Regions from separate parts of the Mesorhizobium sp. M0410 genome, predicted to be linked through region 3. Evidence: predicted binding sites of a transcription regulator. Region 3 holds the regulator's gene; each other region holds the start of a gene.

Region 1 (4,213 bases), on a different contig from region 3:
GTCGAAATGGCCGACGAGGCGGTGCATATCGGGCCTTCGCCGGCCGCGCAAAGTTATCTGGTCGCGGAAAAGATCATCGCCGCCTGCAAGGCCACAGGAGCAGAGGCCGTGCATCCCGGCTACGGTTTCCTGTCCGAGCGGGCATCCTTCTGCGAAACGTTGGGGCAGGAAGGCATCGTCTTCATTGGCCCGAAGCCCAAGGCCATCAAGGCGATGGGCGACAAGATCGAATCGAAGAAGTTCGCCAATGCGGCCAAGGTGTCGACGGTGCCCGGCTGGCTCGGCGTCGTCGAAAACGCCGCCCATGCCGAAAGAATAGCCGGCGAAATCGGCTATCCCGTGATGATCAAGGCCTCGGCCGGCGGCGGCGGCAAGGGCATGCGCATCGCCTGGAGCAAGGCAGAGGTGCGCGACGGCTTCGACCGGGCGCGGTCGGAGGCCAAAAGCTCGTTCGGCGATGACCGCGTCTTCATCGAAAAGTTCATCGTCGATCCGCGCCATATCGAAATCCAGGTGCTCGCCGACGCGCATGGCAGCACGCTCTATCTCGGCGAGCGCGAATGCTCGATCCAGCGCCGCAACCAAAAGATCGTAGAGGAGGCGCCGTCGCCGTTCCTCGACGCCAAGACCCGCAAAGCCATGGGCGAGCAGTCGGTGGCGCTGGCCAAGGCCGTCGACTACCAGAGCGCCGGCACGGTCGAGTTCATCGTCGACAGCGACAAGAACTTCTATTTTCTGGAAATGAACACGCGGCTGCAGGTCGAGCATCCGGTGACGGAACTGGTCACCGGCATCGACCTGGTCGAGCAGATGATCCGCGTGGCAGCCGGCGAAAAGCTCGCCATCAAGCAGAGCGACGTCAGGCTGAACGGCTGGGCGGTGGAAAGCCGCCTCTATGCCGAAGATCCTTATCGCAATTTTCTGCCGTCGATCGGCCGGCTGACGAAGTATCGGCCGCCCGAGGAAGGAAAGTTCGGCGACATCGTTATCCGCAACGATACCGGTGTCACCGAAGGCTCGGAAATCTCGATGTTCTATGACCCGATGGTCGCCAAGCTGTGCACCTGGGCGCCAACGCGGCTGGTGGCGATCGACGCCATGTCGGAAGCGCTGGACAGTTTCGTCGTCGACGGCATCGAGCACAACATACCGTTCCTGGCGGCGCTGATGCAGCATCCGCGCTGGCGAGAAGGTCAGATATCGACCGGGTTCATCGCCGAGGAGTATCCCGACGGCTTCGCGCCCATTGTGCCAGACGCCGAGGAGAAAGCGGTGCTGGCCGCGATTGCCACCGCGGTGGAACTGCTGCGCCGCGATCGGCTCGACCGGCTGGGCGGGCGGCTGGCGCCGCATTCCGGCGCCTTGAAACGCGATTGGGTGGTGAAGATCGGCCCGGACTATCTTTCGGTCGCCATCGTCGAAGGGATGATTTCCATTCCGATGGAGCTCGACCTCACAATCGACGGTGGCAAGGCACTGACCGTGGCATCCGACTGGCGGCCGGGCGATCTCATCTGGCGCGGCACGGTCGGCGGCCGCAAGGTCGCGGCGCAAGTCAGGCCGGTGCTGAACGGGTTCCGCATCGCCTGGAAAGGCATTTCGGTGACAGCCCGCGCCATGCTGCCGCGCACTGCCGAGCTCGAAAGGCTGATGCCAGAAAAAGTGGCGCCGGATACCTCCAAGATGCTGCTTTGCCCGATGCCCGGCCTTGTCGTATCGATCGCTGTTGCCGAGGGGCAGGAGGTCAAGGCCGGCGAGACGCTTGCCGTGGTCGAAGCGATGAAGATGGAGAACGTGCTGCGCGCCGAGCGCGACCTCATCGTCTCGAAGCTCAACGCCAAGCCCGGCGACAGCCTTGCCGTCGATGCGGTGATCATGGAATTCGCGTGAGGCTGTAATCTGCTTGAGGTTGGTGGGACAAAGGGGAGCGAAGGAACGCGACCTTGCAATTGGTTGAGCACGCTCGCTTGAGGAGGGACAAGGCGAGGGGCGTGCGGAATTCGCTTTTTTTGCCTCACAACGTATTTTGTTCTTGCTTTGTGCCGGCAGCTATGCTAGTAATTTGGATATGGTGCTAAATGGCTCCAACGACCCGCCCGCTGTGGCGGGTTTTGTGTTTCCGGCCTGAGGTTGGCGGCGCCCCTCTCTGTCCTGCCGGACATCTCCCCCACGAGGGGGGAGATCGGCAGCTTCGGCGGTTGCTCTAAACGTCCAAAGCTCCAATCGCTTCTGCTGGACTCATGTTATCTGCTGCCGGACAATACATCTTGATCGACTGAGTCCCTGTGAGGCGGCGCGAAAAAACCATGACGGATGAGAGACTTCCACGCGATCCCTTGCTGCGCGAGGCCTATGCAAAGGCGTCGCGGGCAGAGGCGGCGGCGCGTCGGTTCATTCATCTGCGCGTGCATTCGGCCTATTCGCTGCTCGAAGGTGCCTTGCAGCTCGGCAAGATCGTCGGCCATGCGGTGCAGGACGAATGCCCGGCAATCGCCGTCACCGACACTAACAACCTGTTCGGTGCGCTGGAATTCGCGCAAAAGGCAGTGAAGGACGGCATCCAGCCGATCATCGGCTGCCAGATCGACCTCGCCTTTTCCGGTGAGGCGAACGACAGCCAGCGCGACCGCAGGCGGCAGGGGCCGGAGATGCGGCCGGTGGTGCTGATCGCCGCCACCGAGGCCGGCTACGGCAATCTGGTCAGGCTGGTCAGCCGCGTCTACCTCGAGACACCGCCCGGCGAGGCGGTGCATCTGACGAGCGAGATGCTGCAGGGAAATTCCGACGGTCTGATCTGCCTTACCGGCGGGCCGCGCGGTCCGATCGGCAATGCCTTGAAAGAGGACCGCCGTGAACTAGCCGAGACCCGGCTGCTGGCGCTCAAGGGCCTGTTCGGCGACCGGCTCTATGTCGAACTGGAACGGGTCTCCGGCTACGACCGCGCCATCGAGCAGTCGTCGGTCGATCTCGCCTACCGCCACGATCTGCCGCTGGTTGCCACCAACGAAGCGTTTTTCTTCTCTCGTGAAGACTATGAGGCGCATGACGCGCTGATCGCCATCGCCGAAGGTTCCGTGGTTGCGGCCGATAATCGCCGCCGCCTGTCGCCCGACAATTTCCTGAGAAGCCAGGCCGACATGGCGAGGCTGTTCGCCGACCTGCCGGAAGCAATCGACAACACGGTCGAGATCGCACTGCGCTGCTCCTACTATCCGAAGACACGAAACCCGATCCTGCCGCGCTTTGCCGGCCGCGATGTCGCCGACGCCGATGCGGCGGTCAAGGCGGAGGCGCAGGAGCTTGCCAGGCAGGCGCATGAAGGGCTGGAGGCGCGGCTGGCGGCGCACGGGCCGACGCCCGGCTATACAGTCGAGCAATATCGCGAGAGGCTGGATTTCGAGCTCGGGGTCATCGAGAAGATGAAATATCCCGGCTATTTCCTGATCGTTGCCGACTTCATCAAATGGGCCAAGGCGCAAGGCATTCCAGTCGGCCCGGGCCGCGGATCAGGCGCCGGCTCGCTGGTCGCGTATTCGACGACCATCACCGACATCGATCCGCTGCGTTTTTCGCTGCTGTTCGAGCGCTTCCTCAATCCCGATCGCGTGTCGATGCCCGACTTCGACATCGACTTCTGCCAGGACCGGCGCGAGGAGGTCATCCGCTACGTCCAGCAGAGATACGGCCGCGACCAGGTCGGCCAGATCATCACCTTCGGTACCCTGCAGGCGCGCGCCGTGCTGCGCGACGTCGGCCGCGTGCTGCAGATGCCTTACGGGCAGGTCGACAAGCTGAGCAAGATGGTGCCGTCGAACCCGGCCAATCCGGTCAAGCTCGCCGACGCCATCGCCAACGAGCCGCGCTTTGCCGAGGAGGCCGAGCGCGAGCCGATCGTACAGACGCTGCTCGACACGGCGCAGAAGCTGGAAGGTCTGTACCGACACGCCTCGACTCATGCCGCCGGCATCGTCATCGGCGACCGGCCGCTGTCGGAACTGGTGCCGATGTACCGCGATCCGCGCTCGGACATGCCGGTCACCCAGTTCAACATGAAGTATGTCGAGCAGGCCGGGCTGGTGAAATTCGACTTTCTTGGCCTGAAGACGCTGACGGTGCTGGACAGGGCGGTCAAGCTGATCCGCCGCCGCGCCATCGAGATCGATCTCGCCCACATTCCGCTCGACGACCCAGAAACCTACGCCATGCTGTCGCG
Region 2 (4,213 bases), on a different contig from region 3:
TGGGCGATGATCGAGACGCCCAAGGCGCTGCTCAATATCGGGCCGATTGCCGAGCTCGGCCGCGACCCGGCCTCGCGCCTGGTTTGTTTCGTTGCCGGAACGAACGACCTGGTCAAAGACACCGGCATTCTCGCCACGCCCGATCGGCGCTATCTCGTGCCATGGCTGATGCAAATGGTGCTCGCGGCGCGTGCCGGCGGCCTCGACCTGCTCGATGGCGTCTTCAATGATTTTCGCGATATGGACGGGTTTGCGCGCGAGTGCACGGAAGCGGCCGCCATGGGTTTTGACGGCAAGTCGCTGATCCATCCGGCTCAGATCGAAGCCGCGAACCGCGCCTTTGCACCGTCGCCCGAAGCAATAGCCGAAGCGCGCGCGGTCAAGGATGCCTTCGCGCTCGCCCAAAATACCGGTAGGGCGGTAGTTGCGCTGAACGGCAAGATGGTCGAGCGGCTGCATCTGGCGCAGGCCGAAAAACTGCTGGCGAAGGCCGCCGCTGTTCGCGCATGACTAACGCAACTGACGACAGGATTGAAGAATGAAACTCTACCGTTTTCTGTCCGGTCCGGACGATTCCAGCTTCTGCCACAAGGTGACGGCGGCGTTGAACAAGGGCTGGCACCTGTTCGGCTCGCCGACCTATGCCTATGACCAGGAAGCCAAGACCATGCGCTGCGGCCAGGCCGTGGTGAAGGACATCGAGGGCCAGGAATACGGCCCCGACACCAAGCTCAGCGATTGGTAGGGAGGTTCGCTGAAGCGCTCGTCCTTCGTCATCCTAGGGCGTAGCAGTCGCGAAGCGACGTCGCGGAGTACCCTAGGATCCATGCCGTTACCTCTGCCGAAGGGCACGGCGGATCAGGATTAGTCTAGTGTGATCTACCACCGATCGGGATAGCCCCGTTACCCAGAACGGGATGATGAGCGTTCGGTTCTGCACCGCCGGCGCACTGCATCACTATCACGGCATGGATCCTGGGGTCTGCGCCGCGTCGCTTCGCTCCTTGCTCCGCCCCAGGATGACGAGGAGCGGGGTCGCTCACTCCGCTGCCTCTTCGATCTTCTCCATATCGTCGTCCGACAGGCCGAAATGGTGGCCGATCTCGTGGATCAGCACATGGGTGACGATGTCGCCCAGCGTTTCCTCGTTCTCGGCCCAGTAGTCGAGGATGGCGCGACGATAGAGGGTGATGCGGTTCGGCCCCTCGCCGGTCTGCGGATTCCAGCGCTCGGCGATGCCGCGCCCCTCGAACAGGCCGAGCAGGTCGAAGGGCGTTTCCAGCGAAAGGTCGTCCATGATCTCGTCGGTCGGGAATTCGGCGATCTGAATGACGATCTCGCCGGTCAACTTGCGAAAGTCCTCCGGCAGATGGGCATAGGCCTCCAGCGCCAGGAGCTCGATTTCCTCCATCGTTGGCGAAAGCTGGTCGTGCCAGATGCGTGTTTGGTAGATGCGAGCCATGCTTTGTCCTTTGATCCCGGCATATAGGCTTTCAGGCCGAACTCGGCAAATGGTCGGGCTGCCGCCTTTGCCCCAGGATCATAAGCAGGAATAAATTCAGCGTGTCGTAATTCGCGTACGCACTGAGGAGGTGGTACCGTGCTGAACAAATTTCGAGCCGATGAGTCGACGGAAATGGTGGAAGGCGCGTCCTAGAGTTCCGCGACACCTTTCTTGCCCCTCGGGAAGGTTTGGTGGTCGTGATTGAGGTCTACCTAGACGAATCTGGCACTGACCATGACTCGCAAATTCTTTCCGTATCCGCCGTTTGGGCTTCAAAAGAAGACTGGCAGATCTGGACCCTCGAGTGGATCGTGGCGAAGGCGCCGATAAAAATTCACCACTCGGTCGATTGCCATAACAGGCATGGGGAGTACGAAGGGTGGACCCGTGAAGAGCGAGATAGACACGTCAAGCGCATCCTGCCGGTAGTCAAAAACCACTACATTCGGGGCATTATCGCCGCCGTCGACAGGCGGAAACTGAGCGAGGTCTTGGCTCACAAACATAGCTTAGCCATCAAGCCGGAAGACATGGTACGCGGCTGGTACTACATCTGCCTGCAATGGGCCCTTCGCAGCACGTGGGAGAAACTCGCATCGGAAGGCCACGATAACATCGCATTCGTCCATGAAGCCAACCAGTACAGCGCGGCGGCGACTGAGGCGTTCCAGCAAGTCCAGCGGCATTTTCCGGGAAAATCGGCGACTTTCAATTTCGGCTCAAAAACTAGGCACCCACCGCTTCAATGCGCAGACGTATTGGCATATGAGGGGAACCATCAAATGAGGAATTTTCGCGGTCCCCTACGAAAAACCCTCCAAGCTATCGACCCTAGCTTCAGCCGCTTTAGCTTTCGCAAATATGACGATGAAGAAGTCGATCAAATCGCCGACTTTACCGCCCAATATTTGAGACGCGTCGCCTCAGAATTGGCTTCAGGCTAGAGTCAAAAGCCGCCCCCTTTTTATCAACCCCAGGCTCCCGAGCGGTTTCCTTGAAAAGCTCGGATTGCTCTTTCTGGGAATAAATTCCCCATGACTCCGCTTGACTCTTCGGGCGGCCTCTGGAATCTATAGGAACATAACGGGAACAATTGTGAGTGGAAGCTGACCGTCATGGCGACAAGCGCCGTGGCGCGGGAGACTGTTTTTGCCCTGCGCCGCCAGATCGCGAAGATCGAAGGGACCTTGCCCGAGCGCCTGGAGGCGCCGGCCAGTTCGTCGTTTGACGCGGATGTCCCTCGTCAGAGTCTGACACCCTCTCGGCATCCGACACCCGCTCGGAATCTGACCATTGTCCGGCGCGGCCTCGCCGTGGCGCCGCCCGATGCGTTTTTGCGCACCGGCGCCGAGCGCCTCGATGCTGCGCTGAGCGGCGGCCTGCCGAAGGCGGCGGTGAGCGAGTTTCATGGCGCCGCGACCCGCGATGCCGGGGTCGTTGCCGGTTTTGCCTTGTCGCTCGTCAGCCTGATCCTAAGCCAGGGGCCGCGATTGCCGGTGCTGTGGATCGGCACATCAGAGGTTTTCCGCGAGGCCGGCTTTCCCTATGCCAGGGGGCTTCACGCCTTCTTCGGCATCGAGCCGGAGCAATTGCTGTTTTCCGAGGCGCCAAGGCTGCTCGATGCGCTGTGGATCGCCGAGGAGGCTGCCCGGATGACGGCGCTGGCCGCCGTCATCCTCGAAATCCGCGGCAGCCCGCAGCGGTTTGACCTCACCGCGACGCGGCGGCTGCACGCCCGCGCGCAGAGTGCGGGCCGGCCGCTGTTCCTGCTGCGCCAGGCCGGCGAGCCCGAACCGACGGCAGCGCCCGTCCGCCTCATCCTGTCGGCGGCACCGGCGGCAACGCGTAAGACGCTTGCCGGGCCGCTCGCCGGCTCGATCGGCCGGCCCGCCTTCACCGTCGCCATCGGCAAGAGCCGCACGGCCTTGCCCGGAAAATTCACACTGGAGTGGAACCCCGATGAACGCATATTCGAAGAAAGACGGGGCGAGCAAGGAAGGTCTCAGGAATGGGCCCCAGAACGGCCAAAGAATCCTATCCCTGTGGTTTCCGCATCTCGCCGCCGAGAGAATCCTGCGGCAGCGTCTGGGGCGGTCCTGGCGTTCCCGGCCGTCGGATCACCTGCCGCTGGTGATCAGTCACCGCGACCGGAACGCCCAGCGCATCGCCGCCCTCGACGAGCGGGCCGAGGCGCTTAATCTGAAGCGCGGCATGGGCATAGCCGACGCACGCGCCATGCATCCCTCGATCGACATCGTGGAGGCCGATCCGGAGGCCGACCGGCGCCTGCTCGAAGGCCTCGCCGACTGGTGCGACCGCTATACCCCGCTGGTGGCGCTTGACGGGACCGACGGCCTCTATCTCGACGTCACCGGCTGCACCCATCTTTTCGGCGGCGAACGCTCGATGCTGGACGATATCCTGTCGCGTTTTTTCCATCAGGGCTTCGATGTCCGCGCCGAGCTTGCCGCCACGCCTGGGGCTGCCTGGGCGGCGGCGCGGTTTGCTGGCGACCGCATCGTGCCCGATGGTAAGGAGGAAGCGCTTCTCGCGCCCTTGCCGCTGGCGGCGCTGCGCATCGACCCGGAGGTACGCGCCAGCCTCGAAAGCGTCGGCCTGCGCACGGCGGGCGCCGTCATGGCGGCACCGCGCGCGCCGCTGGCCCGCCGCTTCGGCGCATCGCTGCTCTTGCGTCTCGACCAGGCGCTT
Region 3 (4,213 bases):
GCGGCTGCTGAATGTCGGCAAGATGCCGCTCAGCCGCATAGATGAAGGCAGGCGCGCCCGGGCCGCCATTCAGATATTTATAGGTGCAGCCAACGGCAAAATCGGCGTTGGCTTTGTCGAGCTCGACTGGCATCGCGCCGGCGGTGTGGCAGAGATCCCAGACGATCATCGCCCCGGCTTCCTGGGCCCTGCGCGTCAGCGCCGGCATGTCGCGCAGTTCGCCCGATTTGTAGTTGACGTGGTTGACCAGCACCACGGCGGTGCGATCGTCGATCAGCTCCTCGATGGTCGGCGCGTCGACCGCCGAGAGGCGCAGCAGCGCATCTTTTCGCGTCGAAACCACACCCTCAGCCATGTAGAGGTCTGTCGGAAAACTATCGCCCTCGGCGACGATGACCTGCCGCTCCGGTCGCATGGCCATGGCGGCGTGCAGCAGCTTGTAGATGTTGACCGACGTCGTATCGCAGACCACCGTCTGGCCGACCGCGGCACCGATCAGGCGCCCTAGCTGGTCGCCAAGTTCAAGCGGCATGTTGAACCAGCCGGCCGTGTTCCATGCGCGGATGACATCATGCGACCATTCTTCGGTCGCGGCCTTGTACAATTCATCGAAAGCGGCACGTGAAGCAGCTCCTAGCGAATTGCCGTCGAGATAGATCACTCCTTGCGGCAAGACAAAGCGGTCGCGCATCGCGCCCAGCGGATCCGCGGCATCCATCGCCTTTACGGCCACGAGATCGGGAATTCCCGTCATGATTTGCCTGCTCCCCCAAAAAATCCAACGCAACGCCGGACACGCATCAACTGTTCTTCTGTTCTTCCATTACCTGGTTGCGCGTGCAAGGCTCCACCGGCGAGAAGCAGCCTGACCAGGCGGTGGAAACCTGGAGTTAGCCCGAGGTTGGCGTTTTGAGTTCGTTTCGTTCACGGCGCATTGACCAAACCGCACAGTCGATAGGGGTTCACTTCCGTGCCCTTTGCCGACCGACGGCCGATGCCAGTACCGCCTTCTAGGAGGCCAGAACGGCGCAAATGAAAGCAGAATCAATGCGATGAGGCTCGCGGCGGCGAAAATACGGTACGCCGGTAGGGGACGTCGTTTGTTTCCCGAGCCTTAACGCATTCATTAAACTTTAAACAGTTGCGGAACACAACTGGAACAGATAGTGTCTGTTCTGGGTTTGTTTTCTGATTCTGTTGGGGGTCGCTATGCTGACACGCAAACAACACGAACTGCTTATGTTCATCCACGAAAGGTTGAAGGAAAGCGGTATCCCACCGTCCTTCGACGAGATGAAGGAAGCGCTCGACCTGGCTTCCAAATCCGGAATCCACCGACTGATTACGGCGCTGGAGGAGCGCGGCTTCATTCGCCGTTTGCCCAACCGGGCCCGTGCACTGGAGGTGCTACGCCTGCCTGACTCGATCGCCCCCGGCCTCAATGCGGCACGCAAGTTCTCGCCGAGTGTCATCCAGGGCAGTCTTGGGCAAGGTGCCCCTCGGCAGGGCAAGCCGACATCGTCGCGCGTCCCTGCAGCCGGCAATGACGACGATGTCGTCGCCGCCGTTTCGATCCCGGTGATGGGCCGCATCGCCGCCGGTGTGCCGATCGATGCTATCCAGCACCAGACGCATTCGATTTCGGTGCCGCCGGATATGATCATGGGCGGCGAGCATTATGCGCTCGAGGTCAAAGGCGATTCGATGATCGAGGCTGGCATTTTCGACGGCGACACGGTGATCATCCGCAATGCCGATACGGCGAGCCCCGGTGAGATCGTGGTGGCCCTGGTCGACGAGGAGGAAGCGACACTGAAGCGGTTCCGCCGCAAGGGCGCCTCGATCGCCCTGGAGGCCGCCAATCCGGCCTACGAGACGCGCATCTTTGGACCAGACAGGGTCAAGGTGCAGGGCAAGCTCGTTGGGCTGATCCGCCGCTACTGAGTTGCGCCCTTGGTGCCGGCTTTTGGATTGTCGGCCCGGTATGGCGGCAGGCCGCGCGCCGCGCGTGAAAATTTCCGCTGCACGTGCCAGGGCCGGTATGATTTTTCGACGGCGAAGCGGATTTCGGCGCGTGTTGCCGCTTGTGGATCGAAATAGACGGCCGCACTTCCTGCGCGCGCCAGTTGCCGTTTTGTGACGACGAGGACCAGCCGGTCGTAGTAGCAGGGATTATGGGCGGTGGCGTCGTCGATGACGATCAAGCTGGCGAAGGCGCAGGCTGGCCGTGCGGTATCGCGATCCTTGGCTTGCGCAATGATCGCGCCGGATGGATGCCTGGCGAGGCAGAGACCGTCCGTGCAAATGAACGGCATGCCCGGCGGTAGGTCGGCCGGATCGGCAATGTCGAATTGCGGATCGTTCTTTCCAGGTGTTTCCGGCGCGACGATAGCCTCTGATGTGAGCGCGCGTTTCCAGTTGTCGATGGTGAACTCATTCGGGCGTGCCCGGTTGACCGCGAGCTCACCGCTGCCGATCGGCAGCGCGACCAGCCGTGCGTCCTCCGAGATCAATACGTCGGGTACGCGTGTCTGCGTTGTCGTCAGCAAGCCGGCGAGCGCAAAAGGAAGTGCCGCCAGCCGCAACCAGGTCGTCGCCATGCTGGCAATGACGAGGGCGATCGTCACCAGAAGGACGGATCTCAGCGAAATCAGCCCGACCGCATCGATCGGCGAGCGCTCCGAGATCCACCCGGACAGGGCGATCATCGCCGTCAGCCCCTTGCCCATCACGTATAGGAAAGGCCCATCCGCGCCGAACGGCATCGCCAGCGCACTGAGGACGGCGAAGGGCATGACGACCAGTGAGACGATGGGCATGATGGCCAGATTGGCGAACAGGCTGAGCGGCGCCACGCGCTGGAAATGCCATATGGCGAAAAGCGCCGTGGCGCTCCCTGCAATGATCGAGGTCATCGCCAGGCCGCCCATGCCCAGCAGGACCTTTCGCGTGGCGAGGCGTAGCGGCGACCGCCGCGGCGGCGGCGTGGTGGCCCTGCCGGCGCGGTAGTCGGACCAGCCGGCATAGGCGCCGACAAGGGCCGCCGTCGCGGCGAAGGACATCTGGAAGCTCGGACCGACCACCTCGTGTGGCGACACCAGAATGACCGCGATGGCCGAGATCGCCAGGTTGCGCATGGTGAGCGCGGCCCGGTCGAACAGCACGGCGATAAGCATCACCGCCAGCATGATGAAGCTGCGTTCGGCCGCTACCACAATGCCGGAAAAGACGAGGTAGGCCGCAATCGAAAAAAGCGCGGCGGCCGCGGCATATTTCTTGACCGGCCGTCGCGATGAGAAATCGGGAAACAGCGCAAAGGCGCCGCGTAGCAGCGCCATGATGGTGCCGGCGACCAACGCCATATGCAGCCCCGAGATAGAGATGATGTGATAAATGCCTGTACGCCGCATCGCTTCGTTGATCTCCTCGGGAATGCCTGCGCGCACGCCGACGATCAGCGCAGCAGCAATCTCGCCCTCGGCGCCGCCGATGCGGCTGCGGATATGGTCGGCGATGGATTCGCGCGCGTCTTCGATCGCGGAAGAAAGCCGCGCGGCAAGCGGCATGCTGCTCGACGACACGACTTTCGGATTGCCGAGAAAAAAGCCGCTGCCGCCGATACCGGCGAAATAGCTGTCGAAGGAGAAATCATAGCTGTCGGGCCGCACCGGGCCGGTCGGCGGCAGCAGCCGCACATAGCCGGTGATCTCGGAACCGGCGGCCAGCTCATCCGGTATCTTCATCGCCGAAACGCGGACCCGTTCCGGCATGTAGCGCAGCGTCGGCCTGGCGGTTGAGATCACATCGATTGTCAGCCGGATGCGGCCGCTAGCCATGGGTTCGTACGATACGACGCGACCCGTCAGCCGCGTCGAGATTTCAGAACCGAGCACATGCGTCCCGACACGCCAGGTCTCGAACTTGGCGGCAAGCACGCCAAGCACGCAGAACAACGCCACCATGAAGCACAGGCGGGCTCTGGGCCAAGAGCGCGAGACGACGGCACAAAGGGCCGCGAGGAGCACGAGTGCGATCGGCTGTGGAAAGGCCGGCTCCACCGCCATCGCGAAATACACGACCACCCCGCATGCGAGGAACACCGGCACCAGCAGGAAGGCGATGCCACGGTCGAGTTCCAGGCCGGCCGCCGAGGTTACGCTGTTGCGGATACGGGACGGTGACGAGAGGCGGAAACGCCTGGGCAGGCGTACGA

What was found. The regulator LexA, encoded in region 3, represses DNA repair genes until DNA is damaged. The targets are predictions, from matches to a motif close to TGTTCNNNNTGTGTTCNG.
Region 1: a site for LexA is predicted at 2,028-2,045, ahead of dnaE (DNA polymerase III subunit alpha). Genes of this name have one in related genera too.
Region 2: a site for LexA is predicted at 2,579-2,596, ahead of NKI63_RS21995 (ImuA family protein). Genes of this name have one in related genera too.

The regions. Positions count from the first base shown of each region.
Region 1 is NZ_JAMYRN010000030.1:1,805-6,017, forward strand. Features, by position in the region: gene NKI63_RS27605 (acetyl-CoA carboxylase biotin carboxylase subunit) at 1-1,890, shown strand, start outside; gene dnaE (DNA polymerase III subunit alpha) at 2,307-4,213, shown strand, end outside.
Region 2 is NZ_JAMYRN010000015.1:111,318-115,530, forward strand. Features, by position in the region: gene NKI63_RS21975 (HpcH/HpaI aldolase/citrate lyase family protein) at 1-510, shown strand, start outside; gene NKI63_RS21980 (DUF1737 domain-containing protein) at 539-745, shown strand; gene NKI63_RS21985 (metallopeptidase family protein) at 1,040-1,462, opposite strand; gene NKI63_RS21990 (DUF3800 domain-containing protein) at 1,696-2,448, shown strand; gene NKI63_RS21995 (ImuA family protein) at 2,620-3,702, shown strand; gene NKI63_RS22000 (DUF6504 family protein) at 3,635-4,213, shown strand, end outside.
Region 3 is NZ_JAMYRN010000007.1:138,425-142,637, reverse strand. Features, by position in the region: gene kynU (kynureninase) at 1-754, opposite strand, end outside; gene lexA (transcriptional repressor LexA) at 1,210-1,944, shown strand; gene NKI63_RS12205 (ComEC/Rec2 family competence protein) at 1,938-4,213, opposite strand, start outside.